One region of the Sphingomonas aerolata genome, then DNA from elsewhere that is predicted to be linked to it. Evidence: riboswitches for the same ligand, from Rfam matches in the RefSeq annotation. Region 1 holds a riboswitch; the other holds the start of a gene.
The links. Region 1 has a riboswitch for cobalamin ahead of NEF64_RS08785 (TonB-dependent receptor). Riboswitches for the same ligand answer to the same signal wherever they lie in the genome.

Region 1 (8,292 bases):
TCGTCGGCAGGCTCAAACTCCGTTTCGGGCAGATCCGACGTCGTCGTGCCGAGCGGATAGCAGACCAGCCGCAGCCCGCCCGCCGCCGCCGGAACCGCGGGCAACGCCACCCGGTTGAGCCGGCCCGCGACGGCCTGCACCTCGGCCTTCGGGAACACTTCCGGGTTGCTGTTGGCGAGGGTCAGCCAGGCAAACAGGTCGACCGTTCGCCCGTTCGCGGCGAGCGCAGCGACGTAGCTCGCCCGCCAGTCGAACCCGGACGCGAGATAGGACAGACGCACCGTGACCGTGCGCGCCGCCGGGCTGATGGTCGTTACACTCAGCACCGGCTTGCTCGACAGGCCGCCTGGGACGCCGGCGAACGCCAGCCGCTCCGCGAGACCCGAACAGCGTAAAGCCTCGATCCCCGTCACCGTGCGGAGGATGACGCCCGGTGCCGGGCCGGCGACAACGGTCGCGGGCTCGCTGGTCGGTCGTCCGGTCGCCCTGTCCGTTCGGGTCAGCGTCACGTCACGACCCAGCGTACCGTCGACGAGCGAGGCCGGCGACAACAGGCGGGCGTCGCGGTTCTTCTCGATCGTGCCGCCGGGCAGGCCGTCGATAACTGCGCTGACCGGCACGATCCCTTGCGCCACGCCCTCGAACCGCAGAACCGCCGGTCCGCGCGGCAGCCGGACGCGACGCGTCTCCGTCACCAATGCAAAGCCACCGAGATACTGGAGGGTCATCGCCCCGCGGCCATAAGGTGCCCGGTACACCGTGAGCGAGACGCGGTCCGGCGCGGACGAGGTGACGGTCGTCTGCGCCTCCGCCCTGCCCGCCAGCAGCGCGACCGCCAGGAGCAGCAGATGGCGCATCAGTAGCGCGTGTCGAAGGTCGCCGTCACCGTGGTGCTGCCATTGGCCGGCACCGATACCTGCCACGCCAGCGTGCCGGCGGTGCGACGTTCACCCTTCGCGCTGTCCTCGACGACCCGGACGTCGTTCCAGTCGAGCCCGCCCTGGATGAGCTCGACCGTGACCGGACGGGCGCGGGCGTTAGTCAGCTTGTACTGCATCGCCGTGCGCCAGCGGCTGTCGCCCTGCCGCGTGCGCGACACGGTGACGGGCTGCACCTTCACGTCGAACGCGTCGCCGGTGGGAAGCGCGATGGTCGACCCTTGCGGGGTATGCTCGATCCGGTTTTCGCCGGTGAACTGCGGCTGCCCGCGGGCATCGCGGACATAGACCCGGACCACCCCCGCCGGCAGCGCGTCGCCCAAGCCTGCTGCACCCGAGTTACTGAACCGCAGCACCGACTGCGCGCTGCGTGGTTCGTTCGAACCGCCGAGCCAGCCATTCTCGAACCGATAGCCCGCGCCCGCCGCCACGCCCTTGGCATCGAGGAAGCTGACCTGCTTGGTCTGCTTGTCGGCGATCGTGGTGCGGTCGGCCAGCGGATAGAGGTAGAAGTCGCCGAGCTGCTCGCGCGCGGCGCTCTCGGTGCCGGGGCGTGTCGTCGTTCGGCGGCGCGGACGCCGCGCATAGCCGCCGCTGCCGTCATCGTCGGCGCTGCCGACCTCGCCGGCGACCAGCAGCGTTTTGGCGTTGGCGAACGTCGTCCCGCTGCTATTCTTAAGCGTTACCCAGCCCTGGATATCGACCGTGCCGCTCTTGTCGTCGAACAGCGCGACATAATCGGCGCTCCAGCCGAGCCCGCGGCTCAGGTAGGACAGCGTCGCCGGGCGGGTTCCTCCGCGCGTGCTGGTCAGTGTCACCGACAGCGTCGGGCGCGCCCGCAGCGCGTCGGGCACCCGGTCGAACACCGCGCGCACCGGCAGGCCGTCGTCGCGCAGTACCTCGACATGACCGTTCACTTCGATGACCACGCCGCCGTTCACCGCCAGAACTTTCGCGCGATCGCGGGTTTCCGCGCCGGTGGCCGGATTGGTCCGCACCAGCGTGATCGTCTCGCCGACCGCTTTCTCCATCAGGCTCGACGGGCTGAGCAGGTCATAGTCGAAATTCTGCTCGACGATCGCGGCATCGGGCACGGTCAGCGACACCGTTTCCGGTCGGATCGCTGCGCTCACGTCGGGGAAATTCTGTTGAACCCGCCCGCTCGCCAGGTTCAGCGGACGGATGTCCTGCACCAAGGCGACGTCGTTGGTGTAGATGGTGACCGACACGTCGCCTTGCGCCGTTCCGGCGGTCGAGGAATCAGCAGGGGGCGGCAATTGCTGAGCGGCTGCCGAAATCGACCCGAGCAGCATCACCAAACCACACGCTCTCGAGATGCTTTTGCGCACGCTACTCTCCCCCGGTCCTTGCTATAATGGCGAGACCGCATCAGAAGGGCAACGCGACATTGTGGGTCTGATTTTCTGACCCAAACAACGGCGCTTGTTCGCTCTGATCGGTGCGATGCGCCATTAAGGTTATGATACGTTGATCATAGCCAAACTGACGGTGTCCGCGAGACCGACGGCGGAGAGCAAGTCCGTCGGTTACTGGTCGTAGCGGGTGCCGATACGCCACCAATCCTTGGAGCGCCCGAACAAGATATCGATCCGGTCGACGCCGAGCTCGGCGACGCCTTCCCACCGAATCCGCAAAGACCCAATTCCGGTCGTTCTCGACGCATCTGTCGCTTCCCAACTTCCGACATTCGTTAATGGGCACCGACACTCCGTTTGGACTTTTGCGATCGTCGCGTCGACCAATTGCCGGATCGTCTTCGTCAGGATACACCGTCCCCGCTGACCTGCTCCGCTGGAGACGGTCGGCATGATCGCGTCGGTGCCCCGAGAGGGGCTTAATAGGGAACGCGGTAAGGGTGGTTCGCCACCCGAAGCCGAGGCTGTCCCTGCAACTGTAAGCGGCGAGCGCGATGCATATCGCTTCTTCCTTCACAGGGAGGGGCAGCCACTGGGCCGGACGTTCTGTCATAAAGGCCTGGGAAGGCCGTGCATCGTGTGATGACCTGTGAGCCAGGAGACCTGCCGGCGTCTGGTCGCTCTTGCCTGGCCCAGGGGGTGGCCGCGGCACGGTACTCCGTCGAGCGACGACGTGTGCGGTGGGGACCGCACGGGCATGCGTGCCGGTCGCGATGGCGTCCGGCTGGCGCGGATGTCGGCCGTTCGCGGGAGGTCCCTGCCGGGTTCGCTCGACGCCCCGGGGATTACCGTAATGCCATTCCTATTGTCTCGCCTCGCGGTGGCGGGGGCTTTGCTGTCACCTGTTTTCGCAGCACCGCTCAACGCTCAGTCTTTGCCTGTCTCGGACAATGAGGACATTCTGGTTGTCGGCCAGCAGGCGCGCGACACGCTCACCACGCCGAACGCGACCGGCAGCCGCCTGGGCCTCACGCCGCTCGAGACCCCCGCGACGATCTCGGTCATCGATGGCGCCACGATCCGCGCGCGCGGCGACCTGTCGGTGATCGACGCGACGAGCCGCGCACCGGGCATCAGCAACGCCGGAAACCCCGGCAATGGCGGCACCGCGCTCGCCGCGCGCGGCTTCAGCGGCCAGGGATCCGTGCTTCAGCTGATCGACGGTATAAGGCTGTTCCCGGCTGCCGGCACGATAACCTTTCCGACCGATCCGTGGATGGTCGAGCGGATCGACATCCTGAGCGGCCCAGCCTCGGTGCTCTACGGCCAGGGCGCGCTGGGCGGTGCGGTGAATGTCCTGATGCGTAAACCCGATACGCAGCGGACGCACGTGGAGGGCGAGATCGGCTACGGCTCGCAGGACAGCTTCCATGTCGCGGCGGGCGCAGGCGGGCCGATCACCGAGCGCCTCTCCTATCGCATCGACGGCAGCTATCGCCGATCGGACGGCTATGTCGATCGTGGCCAGTCGCGCAGCCATGCCGTGTCGGGCACGCTGCGCTGGGCACCGACCGACACGCTCGTCGTCACCGCACGGGACGATTACGGCGACCAGAAGCCGATGCGCTATTTCGGCACGCCGCTGATCGAGGGACGGCTCGACGACCGCATCCGGGACCGCAACTACAACACACGCGACGGCTTTATCCGCTACCGCGACAACCGCACCAGCCTGCAGGTCGACTGGACGCCAAGCGACGCGGTCACCGTCAGCAACCAGGCCTATCGCCTCACGTCGAAACGCTCGTGGCTCAACCTCGAAAGCTATTGCTGGATCGCCGCAGACGGGATCTGCTCCAACGGCAGCGCCAACACCGGTACGCCCGGCCGCATACTGAGGACGGACATGACCGGGATCGTCCACGACCAGACGCAGTGGGGCGATCAGGGCAGCGTGACGTTCAAGACGGGCATCGCCGATGGCGTCAGCAACGACCTTGTCGTGGGCTTCGACGTCAACCTCATCAAACTAACCTATTTGCACAATTTCGGGTCTGATCCCCAGGTCTCCGAGGTCGATCCCTTCGCGTTCGATCCCAGTCTGATCGTCGACACCCAGGGGATCGCACCGCGCTATCGGACGCGGACCACCGAATATGCGGTCTTTGCCGAGGACCGGCTGAAGCTCGGCACGCACGTCTCGATCGTCGGTGGCGTGCGCTACGAGCGCGACAAGATCCGCCGCTGGTCGATCAACTTTCCGGACGGCGCTGGCATCGAGACATTCGTGCTCGACAAGCGGCTGCACAACGTGACCTGGCGGATCGGGAGTGTCTATCAACCGATCCCGACGGTGTCGCTCTATGCGCAATATGCCACCGGCGTGGATCCTCTGGGGACGCTGACCACCTATTCGACCGGGCAGGTGCAGTTCAGCAACGCGGTGGGCGACCAGCTCGAGATCGGCGCCAAGGCGGTCTTCCTCGACGGTCGCGGCACCGCCACCCTCGCCGCCTACCGGATCGTCAAGAAACGCCTGCTGGCGCAACTGACCCCGACGAGCCCGGTCGAGCAGGTGGGACAGCGATCGGCCAGGGGCATCGAAGCCGCAGTGTCACTCGATCTGCCTTACGGTGTCGGGATCGATGCAAACGGCAGCGTGCTCGACGCGACGTTCGACGACTTCATCTCAGGCGGCTCGAGCTTCAACGGCAATACCCCGCCGGACGTGCCCGAGACGCTCGCCAATTTCTGGCTGCGCTGGAACGCCACGCACGCGGTTCAGGCACGCGCCGGATTGCGCTATGTTGGACGTCGCTATTCGAACAATGCCAACAGCTTCCGCGTCCCCAGCTACACCACGGTCGATGCCACGCTTTCTTATGCGGTGACGCCACGCCTCGCCGTCGATATCCACGGCTACAACCTGTTTGACCGCGCCTACGCGCTAAGCACGTACAACAATCAGCAGTGGGTCCTTGGCCGTCCCCGCTCGGTTGACGTTTCACTTCGTGCCAGCTTTTAACGCCCTCAGGCGGCCGGGGCTTGGCAGGACTGCCCGGCGCTGGCTGTACCTCATTCATCGCTGGATCGGCATCGCCAGCTGCCTGTTCTTCGCCATGTGGTTTCTGTCCGGGCTGGTGATGCTCTACGTGCCCTATCCCTCCCTCTCGCCAGCCGAGAAGCTGGTTGGGAGCGAGGCGATCGACTGGGCAGCAGTGAACGTGCCGCCCCCGCTAGACGGCGGACGGCTACCGCAGGAGCTGTTGCTCGAGATGCGCGACGGCGCGCCTGTTTGGCGCGTGACCGGGTGGGATGGAACGCACACCACTTCCGCGGCCAGTCGCGGTACTGTCCTGCGACCGGTCGATGCTCTTTACGCCGGTCGGGTCGCTGGCCGCTTTGGCAACGTACCGACGAAGCACGTAGAACGGCTGACCCGGGATCAGTGGACGGTTGCTGGCGGCTTCGATCGACACCGTCCACTTTGGAAAGTTGCGCTTGCCAACGCGTCCGGCACGGAGGCCTATGTGTCGTCGAATACGGGCGCCGTGGTTCAAGTGACCACCCGTCGCGAGCGGTTCTGGAACTGGCTCGGTTCGGTGCCGCACTGGCTCTATCCGACGGTTCTGCGACGGGATCAAACGATCTGGCGTCAGGTCGTGCTGTGGGCGTCTGGTCCCTGCATCGCCGCGGCGGTTGCGGGGATGTGGATCGGCATCCTGCGGACCCGCATTGGCGCACGGCGCTTCAAAGGCGGGCGAATGACGCCCTACGACGGCTGGATGCTGTGGCATCATGTCGCGGGGCTGGTGGGTGGTATCTTCCTGATCGCCTGGATCTTCAGCGGATGGCTGTCGGTCGATCCCGGCCATCTGTTTCGCGGGACGAAGCCAGACGATGCGGCTGTGCGGATCTATCAGGCATCTGATCCGATGCCGGACCTAGCACTCGACCGGCTCCGCATAGCAGGCGAGGGTGCGGTTGTAGCGGCGTTGACTGATTATGCGCGAACCCCGCTCATCGTGCTGTCCTATCGCAACGGGCGGCGAGTAGTGTTGAATGCGGCAACACTCGCGCCATCCCAAACTACAGAGGTGGCCATCGTGAGGGCCGCACGTCATCTGGAGGGCCCCGCGCCGCTACTCTCAGTTGATCTCCTGACGATGCCCGATGCATACTGGTATGCGGTCGGCATGCTACCGCGTCTGCCAGTGTTGCGGCTGCGTTTTGCCGATCCGGCACAGACTTGGTTCTATATCGATCCCGCTACCGGGGAAGTTCTCCGGAAGGTCGATGAACGACAGAGGGCGTACCGCTGGGTATTCGACCTCCTTCACAAATGGGATCTGAACACGCTGACATTGCACCGGCCAGCCTGGGATGGACTGATCTGGATGTTCTCGATCGCCGGTGTGGTGACATCAATAAGCGGTATCTGGCTTGGGTGGAAAAGACTTATCCGATGACTGGGCGGACCCATAAGTCGCCGTTCGGGTGCCCTTCCCCGCCTCCCAACTTCCGCCGTTCATTCATCGGGTTCCACGGCAGCGCTTGCCTTCCGTTTAAGCGGTCGTTCGAAATGACTGCCTGGAAATCGATGGCTTCCGAAAGTCATCCCGAACGATGCAATATTGGCCGCCTTGCCTACACCCGCGCCCGGTACGACAATACGCAGCCTTATATCGGTGTCCGCGCCTACCCTACATCCCATGACGAACGACAGCTTCGAACTAATCGGGGCCGCCAGGCGCGCGGCTGAGAAGGCGTGGCGGGATGGTTACGCCTACACGAAGGCCGGCATCATGCTCGACGATATGCTTCCTGAGGACGAATGGCCGCGCACGCTGTTCGAAGAGGATACGGCCAAGCGAGACCGGCTGATGGGCGCACTCGACGCAATCAATGGCAAATTCGTGACGTGGACTGCGGTGACGGCGTCGCAGGGCTTCAAGCGCGAGTGGAAGATGCGGTCGGAGATGCGATCGCCGGCGTGGACGACGGACATTGCTGAAGCGCCAATTGTCTCTGCGCGATAGAGGATCAGATGGAGACTGCCGCGTGGCGTCGCTCGGCATTGCGGCTTCTGAAAGCTCAAGCCTTCGGGGAGGCGGACACGAGCTTAAACATCGCTTCCCCAATATATGCCCTTAGCGCGCGCCGCGTTAAGCTGATCGTCTTGCCCTCACCGAGACATGACGCAATTGCCGGCTTCAATTGCTCAGTGGCACCGGTATCTTGCGAGCTCCATGGACGTGAAATTAGCAGAACGTGAGCAGCAACCGGTGACGATCGAGCGACGCAATCGCCGAGCGCACGTTCCGGGCGGTAACTGGCCGGCAGTGCTGCAACAGGACCATTAAACTCATCAGCTAACTTGAGGGGGGGAAGGTCTTTTATAAGGCCCAGATCTGGCGCCTTCCGGAATTGAAGGCGGTATAGTGCAGGATACAGGGCACCCCGAAAAACGTCCGGCTGGATTATCATCATCGTAACAGAGCCCGGTCTGCTAGCGTCAACCGAAAGGCATTTAGAATTTGACGCCTTTGACGCCAAATCAACGTATTCTGCCGTATTGGGTATTGATTTGACAAATTGGCTAGCTACCAGTCTTGTCTTTTTGTCCCGTATAATACAATCTGCATACCTCGCTACGAATATGTCAGCTTTGTCATGCCGTAAGTCGGTTCCCGACTGCGCGGCAACGGAAGAAGCTGAGAGGGTGATCGCGCATGCCGCCGAAAATCTAGCTACGCTCAACCGATTCATGACAATCCCCACCATCTATTATGTCATTCTGTGATCGGTCTATTTGACCCTACTAATAATGGCATCAACTTTGCGCGTTGGAAACACCGGCTACCTCATTGTCATGCAGTCTGCCGGGTCCGGCCAATTACACCTCCGGGTGTATTGGCGCCACCAGTTCGTTCGTGTCACAGGCGGCCAGCACGCAGTGGCTTATGGTCAACTTTTCG
Region 2 (8,292 bases), 600 kb from region 1:
GGACATCGTCGTCGTCGAGGGCGCGGGCAGCCCCGCCGAGATCAACCTGCGCGCCGCCGACATCGCAAACATGGGCTTCGCGCGCGCCGCCGGCGTCCCCGTCATCCTGATCGGCGATATCGACCGGGGCGGCGTCATCGCCTCGCTCGTCGGCACGCGTGCGGTGATCGATCCCGCCGACGCCGCGATGATCCACGGCTTCCTCGTCAACAAGTTTCGCGGCGACCCCGCGCTGTTCGACGACGGCTATCGCGCGATCGAGGCGCGGTCGGGCTGGCGCGGCTATGGCGTCATCCCCTGGCTTCCCGAGGCCGCCCGCCTGCCGAGCGAGGATGCGGTCATACTCGAACGCCGCCCCGGTCACGACCGGCAGGACGGCCAGGTCGTCATCGCCTGTCCGATCACCCCGCGCATCGCCAATTTTGACGATCTCGATCCGCTGCGGCTCGACCCCGGCGTCACGTTGGTCATGGTCCCGCCCGGCGAACCGATCCCCGACGCCGACATGATCATCCTCGCGGGCTCCAAGGCGACGATCCCCGACCTCGCCTTTCTCCGCGCGCAGGGCTGGGACATCGACATCCACGCGCATCGCCGTCGCGGCCGCCCGGTGCTCGGGCTTTGCGGCGGCTATCAGATGCTCGGTCGCAGCATCGCCGATCCGGACGGGCTGGAGGGGCCCGCCGGTATCGCCCCCGGGCTCGGCCTGCTCGACGTCGCGACGATCCTGTCCCCCGCCAAGACGCTCGAGCGCGTCGCCGGCACCGCGATCGGCGCACGGTTCGACGGCTATGAGATCCATATCGGCGAAACCACCGGCCCCGACACCGCGCGCGCGCTCACGACCCGCGACGATGGCCGCCGCGACGGCGCGGTCAGCCCCGACGGGCTCGTCTCCGGCAGCTATGTCCACGGCCTGCTCGGCCTCGCGGATCAGCGCCGCGCGTGGCTCAGCCGGCTCGGGGTCGGTGCGGTAGGGCCCGACCATGCGGCGTCGATCGACGCCGCGCTCGATGCGATTGCCGAAACGCTCGAACGCCATCTCGATATCGATGCGCTGATCGCGCTGTCGAAGCTCGCGGGCTCAGACGCGGCCGGCAATGGCGAGCGCGACTAGCATCCCGGTCTCGACGAATTCGATCCCCGCACCGTGGCAATCGCCTGAAACGCCGCCGACCCGCCGGATCAGCCACCAGCCGAATACCGCGATCAGTGCAGGGGCCCCTGCAACGGCATGCACAGGCACCCCTAAACACCCTGTTACGCACCCCCAAAAGACCAGATCGTGCACCCTGATCTTCCCTGCCACCATCCCTCCCAGCCCGCCCTCCCGGAGCAGCGGCACCCACCGCGCCCAGCATAACGGCCCGATCCGCGCGAGCATCGGGACGAGAATCACGACCGCCCATCCCTGACTCGAAACGGCATGCAATAAGACAAGTTTTGCAAGGAGTTGCAGCGCGATCATCACAACACCGAAGCTGCCGATATGCGGATCCGCCATCACCGCGATCAGCCGGTCGCGGTCGCCATGCGCGGCACCCAGCCCGTCCGCCAGATCCGCCAGCCCATCCAAGTGCAAAGCCCCTGTAATCGCTACCCAAATAGTCAGCGCGGCGAGCGCACCGGTCCACGGATCGACCTGCGCGCCGACCCACCCCGCCGCCGCGACGACCACCCCGATGCACGCCCCGACGACCGGGTACCACCGGATCGCGGCGGCAAAATCCTCAGCGTTCGCAGCGACTTGCGGCATCGGCACGCGCGTCAAAAAGCCGAAGGCGACGACCAGCCGCTTCACGAAACCGGATCAGTCTGCAGCGCCACGATCTGCGCCGTCCGGTCCGGCCAGATCCGCAAACTAATCAGCGCCGCATAAGGCAAATCGAATGCCCAGAGCTCGCGCTGGCCGAACTCGCACAGCGTTTTCAGCGCCGCACGGATCGCCCCGCCATGTGTCACGATCAATGAGGTTTCGGGTGTAAGATCTTCTATCGCATCGGTAACTCTTGCGACCAGATTGCTCCACCGTTCCCCACCCGGCGGCGGTGCACCATCCGGATCGTCCCAGAACCGCTGCAACGCCGCAGCGTCGATCTCCGCCGCAGCCAGCCCGTCCCAATCCCCGAAATCCAGCTCCCGCCACCGCGCATCGGTCGTTGGAGCCAGCCCCCGCTCCCGCCCGATCGCATCCGCAACAGCCTGCGTTCGCATGAGATCAGAACAGACGATCTTCTTGAAATTCAGCGGTTTTACCCGAGCCATACAGGCCGCCATTCCCTCCGCCGTGACCGGACTATCGGTCCGCCCCAGCATCCGCCCGGTTAGTTCAGGCGCGCCATGCCGCAGCAGGTGGAGCAGGAACGGCGCACTCACGCCACCGACACCCCCGCCTCGGCAAACGTCGCCATCCCGTCATGCGCCGCCAACGCCGACCGGATCACTCCCACCGCAACCGCCGCCCCGCTTCCCTCCCCCAACCGCATCCCAAGTCTCAGTAAAGGCTCGAGTTTCAGCGCGGCGAGCAACCGCTCATGCCCTGGTTCGGCCGAACAATGCCCCGCAATGCAGTGCTCTGTGATGCCAGGATACGCCGCCGCAATCGGTGCGATCGCCGCCGACGAAATGAATCCGTCGAGCACCACCGGCACCCCCGCCAGCCGCGCCGCCACCACCGCGCCGGCGATCGCGACGATTTCACGCCCCCCCACCCGCCGCAACGTCTCGAACGGCGTACGCGGGAAATCATCATGCCGCCCAATCCCCGCCTCGACCACCGCGATTTTCCGCGCGATTCCCGCCACATCAACCCCCGTCCCCGGGCCAACCCAGTCCGCGGCGGTTCCGCCGTAACTGCGCAGACACAGTGCTGCGGCCGACGTGGAATTCCCGATCCCCATCTCACCCACGACAAGCATGTCGAGCCCCGGCACGACGACGTCGGCACCGATGTTGAGTGCGGCGAGACACGCGGCTTCGTCCATCGCCGGTGCCGTCGTGAAATCCGCCGTGGGGGTTTCCAGATCGATGTCGGCGATGATCAGCTCGAGCCCGACGGCATCCGCCAGCGCATTGATCGCCGCGCCCCCACGACGGAAATTCTCGACCATCTGTGCGGTCACGGAGACCGGGAAAGCGCTCACCCCGTGCACCGCAACGCCGTGATTTCCGGCGAAAATCGCCGCCCGCGCACGCTCGAACCGCGGCCGCTCGCGCCCCTGCCAGCCCGCCATGAAGACCGCGAGGTCTTCAAGTCGGCCAAGCGATCCCGGTGGCTTGGTCAACTGTGTTTGCCGCAGCGATGCGGCCCCTCGCGCGGCTTCGTCTGCCGCAGGAAGAGCCCCCAGCGCCGCGTCGAACGCCGCGACCGTCGGGAACTGCCTCACTGCGCGACATAGCCGGCGGGGGGCGTCCGGGTGATGAAATGCCCCTTGATCCCGGCGGGCCACTGCCGAAACGGCACCTGCCCCTCCGCACTCTCCGCATGCAGCACGGCATAATCGAGGATCGCTCGCGCAGCCTCCTCATCCGGCGTGAAGCGCCCCAGCACATAGCCGATCTTCGCGGGCCCACGAACATGGATGGTGCAGAAGTCCTGGCAGGCGAACAGGCACGGCATCGCCTGCACCGCAATCCCGGCATAGCGCGGATCACTCGCCTGGACCGCCTGCAATGCTGCGACGAGTCTTGCACCGCCCCGCATGCCCTCGGCATCGTCCTTCGCATCGGTGGAAGCGCGGCAGGTGCTGCAGGCGACGACGGCCGCCCCGTCTTCGGCGGGAACCAGTAGATTTGGCATTGAAACCCCATGACATACGCGCCCGCGGCACAAGCCGCAGGCTGGTTATGTCGTCGCGCGGGTTTACCCCCGTCCGCTCGGCGCACCCTGGCCGGACGAAAGACGACCGCGACGGGCAGGTCTCCTGGCTCACGGGTCACAGCCCTTCGCGCCGCCTTCTCGGGACCGGGATCCCAATGGCATGATGGCACGATGGCTCGCCGCTTACAGTTGCAGGGGCAGCCGGGGTTCTCCCGTTCCCTTTTCATCCCCGTCGCCGGGGAACCTGTCGCGGTCAGAGGAATAGGCCGGGCAAGCGGCCCGGGTCAATCGCCCTGCGCGTTGTCACGCGTCAGCGCTACCACGACCGGTACGCCCTCGATCGATCCGAACCACGCCCGAACACCATAGGTCTCACGCAGCCGCGCCGGCGTCAGCACTGCCGAAGGCGCGCCGTCGGCGACGAGCCGGCCCGCGTCGAGCACGAGGATACGATCGCAATAGCGTGCGGCGAGCCCCAGATCGTGCAGTACCGCAATTACCAGGACGCCCCGCGCGGCCTCCGCCCGCAGGATCTCCATGACTGCGATCTGATGCGCGGGATCGAGCGACGCGAGCGGCTCGTCGACGATCAGCGCCGGCGCCTCCACCGCGAGCGCCCTTGCCAGCAGGACGCGGGCCCGCTCACCCCCCGAAATCTCGGTCGCGACACGCGCGGCAAGCGAGGTCACGTCCGCCGCCGCCATCGCACGGGCAATCGCGGCATGGTCGTCCCGTGAGATGCGGGACAGCGGTGCGAGATGGGGCAATCGGCCCAGCGCGACGAGACGTTCGACGCTCAGCGGCCAATGAAGATTTTGACCCTGCGGCAGATACGCGACAGTCTGCGCAATCGCGCGTCGCGAGCGCTCCGGCAGCGGAACGCCGTCGAGCAGGATCGCCCCCGTAGCGGAAACCAGCCCGAGCAGCGCCTGGACCAGCGTCGATTTGCCCGCCCCATTGGGGCCGACGATCCCGATGAGCGCGCCGCCCTCTGCCGCGAAGTTGACATCGTCGACCACGACCCGCCCGGCACGGCGGACGCTGAGGCGGTCCGCGGAGAGGGCTACCACAGCCGCCGCTCGCGGATGAGGTGGACGAGGAACACCGGCACACCGAGAAACGCGGTGACGACCCCGAGCTTGAGTTCGTTCGACGTCGGGATCACCCGGACCAGTACGTCGGCGAAAGTGAGCAACGCGGCCCCGCCCAGTGCGGAGGGGAGCAGGATCGCCGATGGCGAACGATCGGTCATCGGCCGGACGAGATGCGGGACGATCAGGCCGATGAACCCGATCGCGCCCGATACCGCAACCGCCCCGCCGACCCCGATCGCCACCCCGACCAGCATCCGCATGCGCGTCCGACGCAGATCGACGCCTAGCGCGCGTGCGCCATCCTCGCCGAGCGTCAGCGCGTCGAGCGCATGGCCGTCCCAGGCGACCAGCACCATGCCGAGCGCGATACAGGGCAGCGCCAGCGCGACATGGCTGAACGACCGGTCTTCGAGCGACCCGAGCAACCAGGTCATGATCTCCATCGCTGCAAATGGGTTGGGGGACAGGTTCAGCGCCAGACTGACCCCCGCGACGGCCAGCGTTCCAACCGCAATCCCCGCGAGGATCAGTGACAAGGCGCTTTGCGACCCGGCCGCCAGCACGAACAGCAACCCCAGCGCCGCGAACGCCCCGGCGATCGCCACGATCGGCAGCATCGCCGGATGAAGCTCCGCCAGCCCGAAATACAGCGCGATCACCGCGCCCAGCGATGCGCCGTTCGACGCGCCCAGCACCGATGGCTCGGCCAGCGGATTGCGCAGGAATCCCTGCAGCGCAGCACCCGACAGCCCCAGCATCGCGCCGACCGCGAGCCCTAGGATCGCGCGCGGCAGCCGAAGTTCGAACAGGATCGCGCGTTCGATCGGATCGCCCTGCCCGCTGAGCGCCCGCACGACATGCGCCAGCGGGATCGCCGCGCTACCCACCGCGACCGACGCGGCGCCGGCCAGCAGCGCAAGCAGCGCGAGGCCACCGACCAATCGCGCACGCGTCACGCGTTCCATAGTGCCAGATCCCACCGCATCGATTTCCGCCTAGCGCATAAGCGCCCGCTGCGGCAGGGCTTTGCGTATGCGCCGCCGCCGTCTCCTGACCATCCTGATCATCGCTGCCGCTGGCGCATCTGCTGCGGCGGCAGCGCCTCGACCGCCGGCGCGTATCGTTTCGCTCAACCTGTGCGCTGACCAGTATCTTCTGGCGCTGGCCGACCCCGCGCAGATCGTCGCACTGACCCGGTTCGCGCGTGATCCGAACATGTCCGCGGCCGCCAACGCCGCGCGTACCATCCCAGTCAGCCGTGGCAGCGCCGAAGACGTCCTGATGCTCCGCCCCGATCTCGTGATCTCCTCGCCGTTCCGACGCCAGACGGTCGCCGCAGTTCTCGCCGGCCGGAACGTCGCGACGCTCGATCTGCCCCCCGCTGACAGCTATACCGCGATCGTGACGCAAGTCCGGCAGGTCGCCGCAGCCATCGGGCACCCCGATCGCGGCGAAACGCTGATCCGCCGGATGGACACCGCGCTCGCACGATTGCCGCGCGCCCCGGGAGGTGGTCGTACGGCGGCCTATTATCAGCGTCGGGGTTTCCTGACCGGTACCGGCACGCTCGTCGACGAACTGATGCAGCGTCTCGGGCTGGCCAATCTCGCGACCCGGCTCGGCAAGCCGGCACTTTCGCAACTGTCGCTCGAACAAATGGCGCTGGCACGCCCGGACTATCTCGTCGTTGAGAGCGCCACCGACCGCGTGACCGATCAGGGCACCGAAATGCTGCATCATCCGATTCTCGACGGGATTCCCCGTCTGCGCATCCCCGAGGCGTGGACCGTCTGCGGAGGTCCCGCCTATGTGCTCGCCGCGCAAAGCCTCGCGGCGCAGTTGCGCACGCAGCGTCCAGCTAGTCCTCGCCGCGACCGTTAGAACTCAACGCCGGCCTGGGCCTTGACCCCGCCCCGGAACGGATGCTTGACCTGCCCCATCTCGGTGACGAGATCCGCCGCGGCAATCAACGCCTCGGGCGCGTTGCGTCCCGTCGCCACGACATGCGTCATCGCCGGTCGCGCCGCGAACCCCGCAAGCACCTCGTCGAGTGGCAGATAGTCATAGCGCAGGACGATGTTGATCTCGTCGGCGATGACCATCGCATAGCTCGGGTCGAGGATCATTCGGCGGACCTCGTCCCACCCTTCGCGCGCCACCGCGATATCGCGGGCCCGATCCTGCGTATCCCAGGTAAAGCCCTCGCCCATCGGCTTGAATTCGACCAGATCGGGAAAGGCGTCAAAGATGACCTTCTCGCCGGTCGTCATCGCACCCTTGACGAACTGTACGATCCCGACCTTTCGCCCATGCCCCATCATCCGCACCGCCATGCCAAGCGCCGCGGTGGTCTTGCCCTTGCCCGGTCCGGTGTGGACCATCAGCAGGCCCTTCTCGATCGTCTTGGCCGCGACGATCTTGTCCTGGACGACCTTCTTCTTGGCCATCCGCGCCGTGTGCTCCGCCTCGCTCCGCATCAGAATGCTGCCTTCACGCCGACATAGGCGCCGCGCCCCTGGCCAACATAGCTGAACACCTCCTCGTACCGCTCGTCGAACAGGTTTTCGACCCGACCGAAAACCGACAGCCCGGGCGTCAACTTGTACGCCGCGTTCAGGTTGACGAGGACATATTCCTGGAGCGAGACGCGGACCGGGACATAGCTCGGATCGGTATAGGCGTCGTCCTGCTGCCGGCCATTATACCGAACGGTGAGCGTTGCCGAGGCGCGCTGGTCGCGGCTGAACGCAGTCATGTTGACGCTGCCGATATGGTTGGGTCGCCGGATCTCCACGCCCCCGTCCTCGCGCGCCTTCAGATAGGTATAGGCGAGGTCGAAGCGCAGCTGCGGAATTGGCTGGGCTGTAGCAAACACCTCGACGCCATGCTGCGTCGATCGCGTATTGCGGTTGCCGGGCGTCGCGACGAAGTCGGGGGCAGGATAGGTGGTAAAGATCTCGTTCGTCAGCCGACTGTCGAAATAGGTCGCGCCGATCGTCGCACGATCCCCCCCGAAAGCCTGTTCGACCCCGGCTTCCCACCCCTTTGACTTTTCGGGCTTGAGGTTCGGATTGCCGATATAACGACCGTCGGAATAGCCGAAGAGATCGAAGTAGCCGGGGTTCTTCACGCTGGTACCGTAGGCACCGCGCACCCGCGTTCCGGTCGCAAAACGATAGCTCGCCTGCGCGCGGTAGGTGGTGGTGTCGTCGAACCGGTTATTCTCGTCGCGCCGCACCGATCCGCCGATCGCTAGCGCGTCGTCGATCACGACGTCATACTGTCCGACGATCCCGACATTGTCGGTGTGCCGCCGCCCTGTGAAGACGAACTCCGAAGAGACCGGACTAAGTGTCTGAAATTCCTCACGCTCGACAT

Region 2: it holds a riboswitch for cobalamin, as region 1 does, so the genes downstream of both, NEF64_RS11370 (DUF1636 domain-containing protein) here and NEF64_RS08785 (TonB-dependent receptor) in region 1, are expected to answer to the same signal.

The regions. Positions count from the first base shown of each region.
Region 1 covers NZ_CP098762.1:1,890,875-1,899,166, reverse strand. Annotated here, with positions in the region: gene NEF64_RS08795 (DUF4139 domain-containing protein) at 1-857, opposite strand, end outside; gene NEF64_RS08790 (DUF4139 domain-containing protein) at 857-2,251, opposite strand; cobalamin riboswitch at 2,759-2,999, shown strand; gene NEF64_RS08785 (TonB-dependent receptor) at 3,168-5,339, shown strand; gene NEF64_RS08780 (PepSY domain-containing protein) at 5,311-6,783, shown strand; gene NEF64_RS08775 (DUF4113 domain-containing protein) at 7,027-7,353, shown strand.
Region 2 covers NZ_CP098762.1:2,495,524-2,503,815, forward strand. Annotated here, with positions in the region: gene NEF64_RS11350 (cobyric acid synthase) at 1-1,117, shown strand, start outside; gene cobS (adenosylcobinamide-GDP ribazoletransferase) at 1,085-1,801, opposite strand; gene NEF64_RS11360 (histidine phosphatase family protein) at 1,798-2,376, opposite strand; gene cobT (nicotinate-nucleotide--dimethylbenzimidazole phosphoribosyltransferase) at 2,373-3,386, opposite strand; gene NEF64_RS11370 (DUF1636 domain-containing protein) at 3,383-3,799, opposite strand; cobalamin riboswitch at 3,897-4,083, opposite strand; gene NEF64_RS11375 (ABC transporter ATP-binding protein) at 4,105-4,890, opposite strand; gene NEF64_RS11380 (FecCD family ABC transporter permease) at 4,884-5,879, opposite strand; gene NEF64_RS11385 (ABC transporter substrate-binding protein) at 5,947-6,795, shown strand; gene cobO (cob(I)yrinic acid a,c-diamide adenosyltransferase) at 6,792-7,391, opposite strand; gene NEF64_RS11395 (TonB-dependent receptor plug domain-containing protein) at 7,391-8,292, opposite strand, start outside.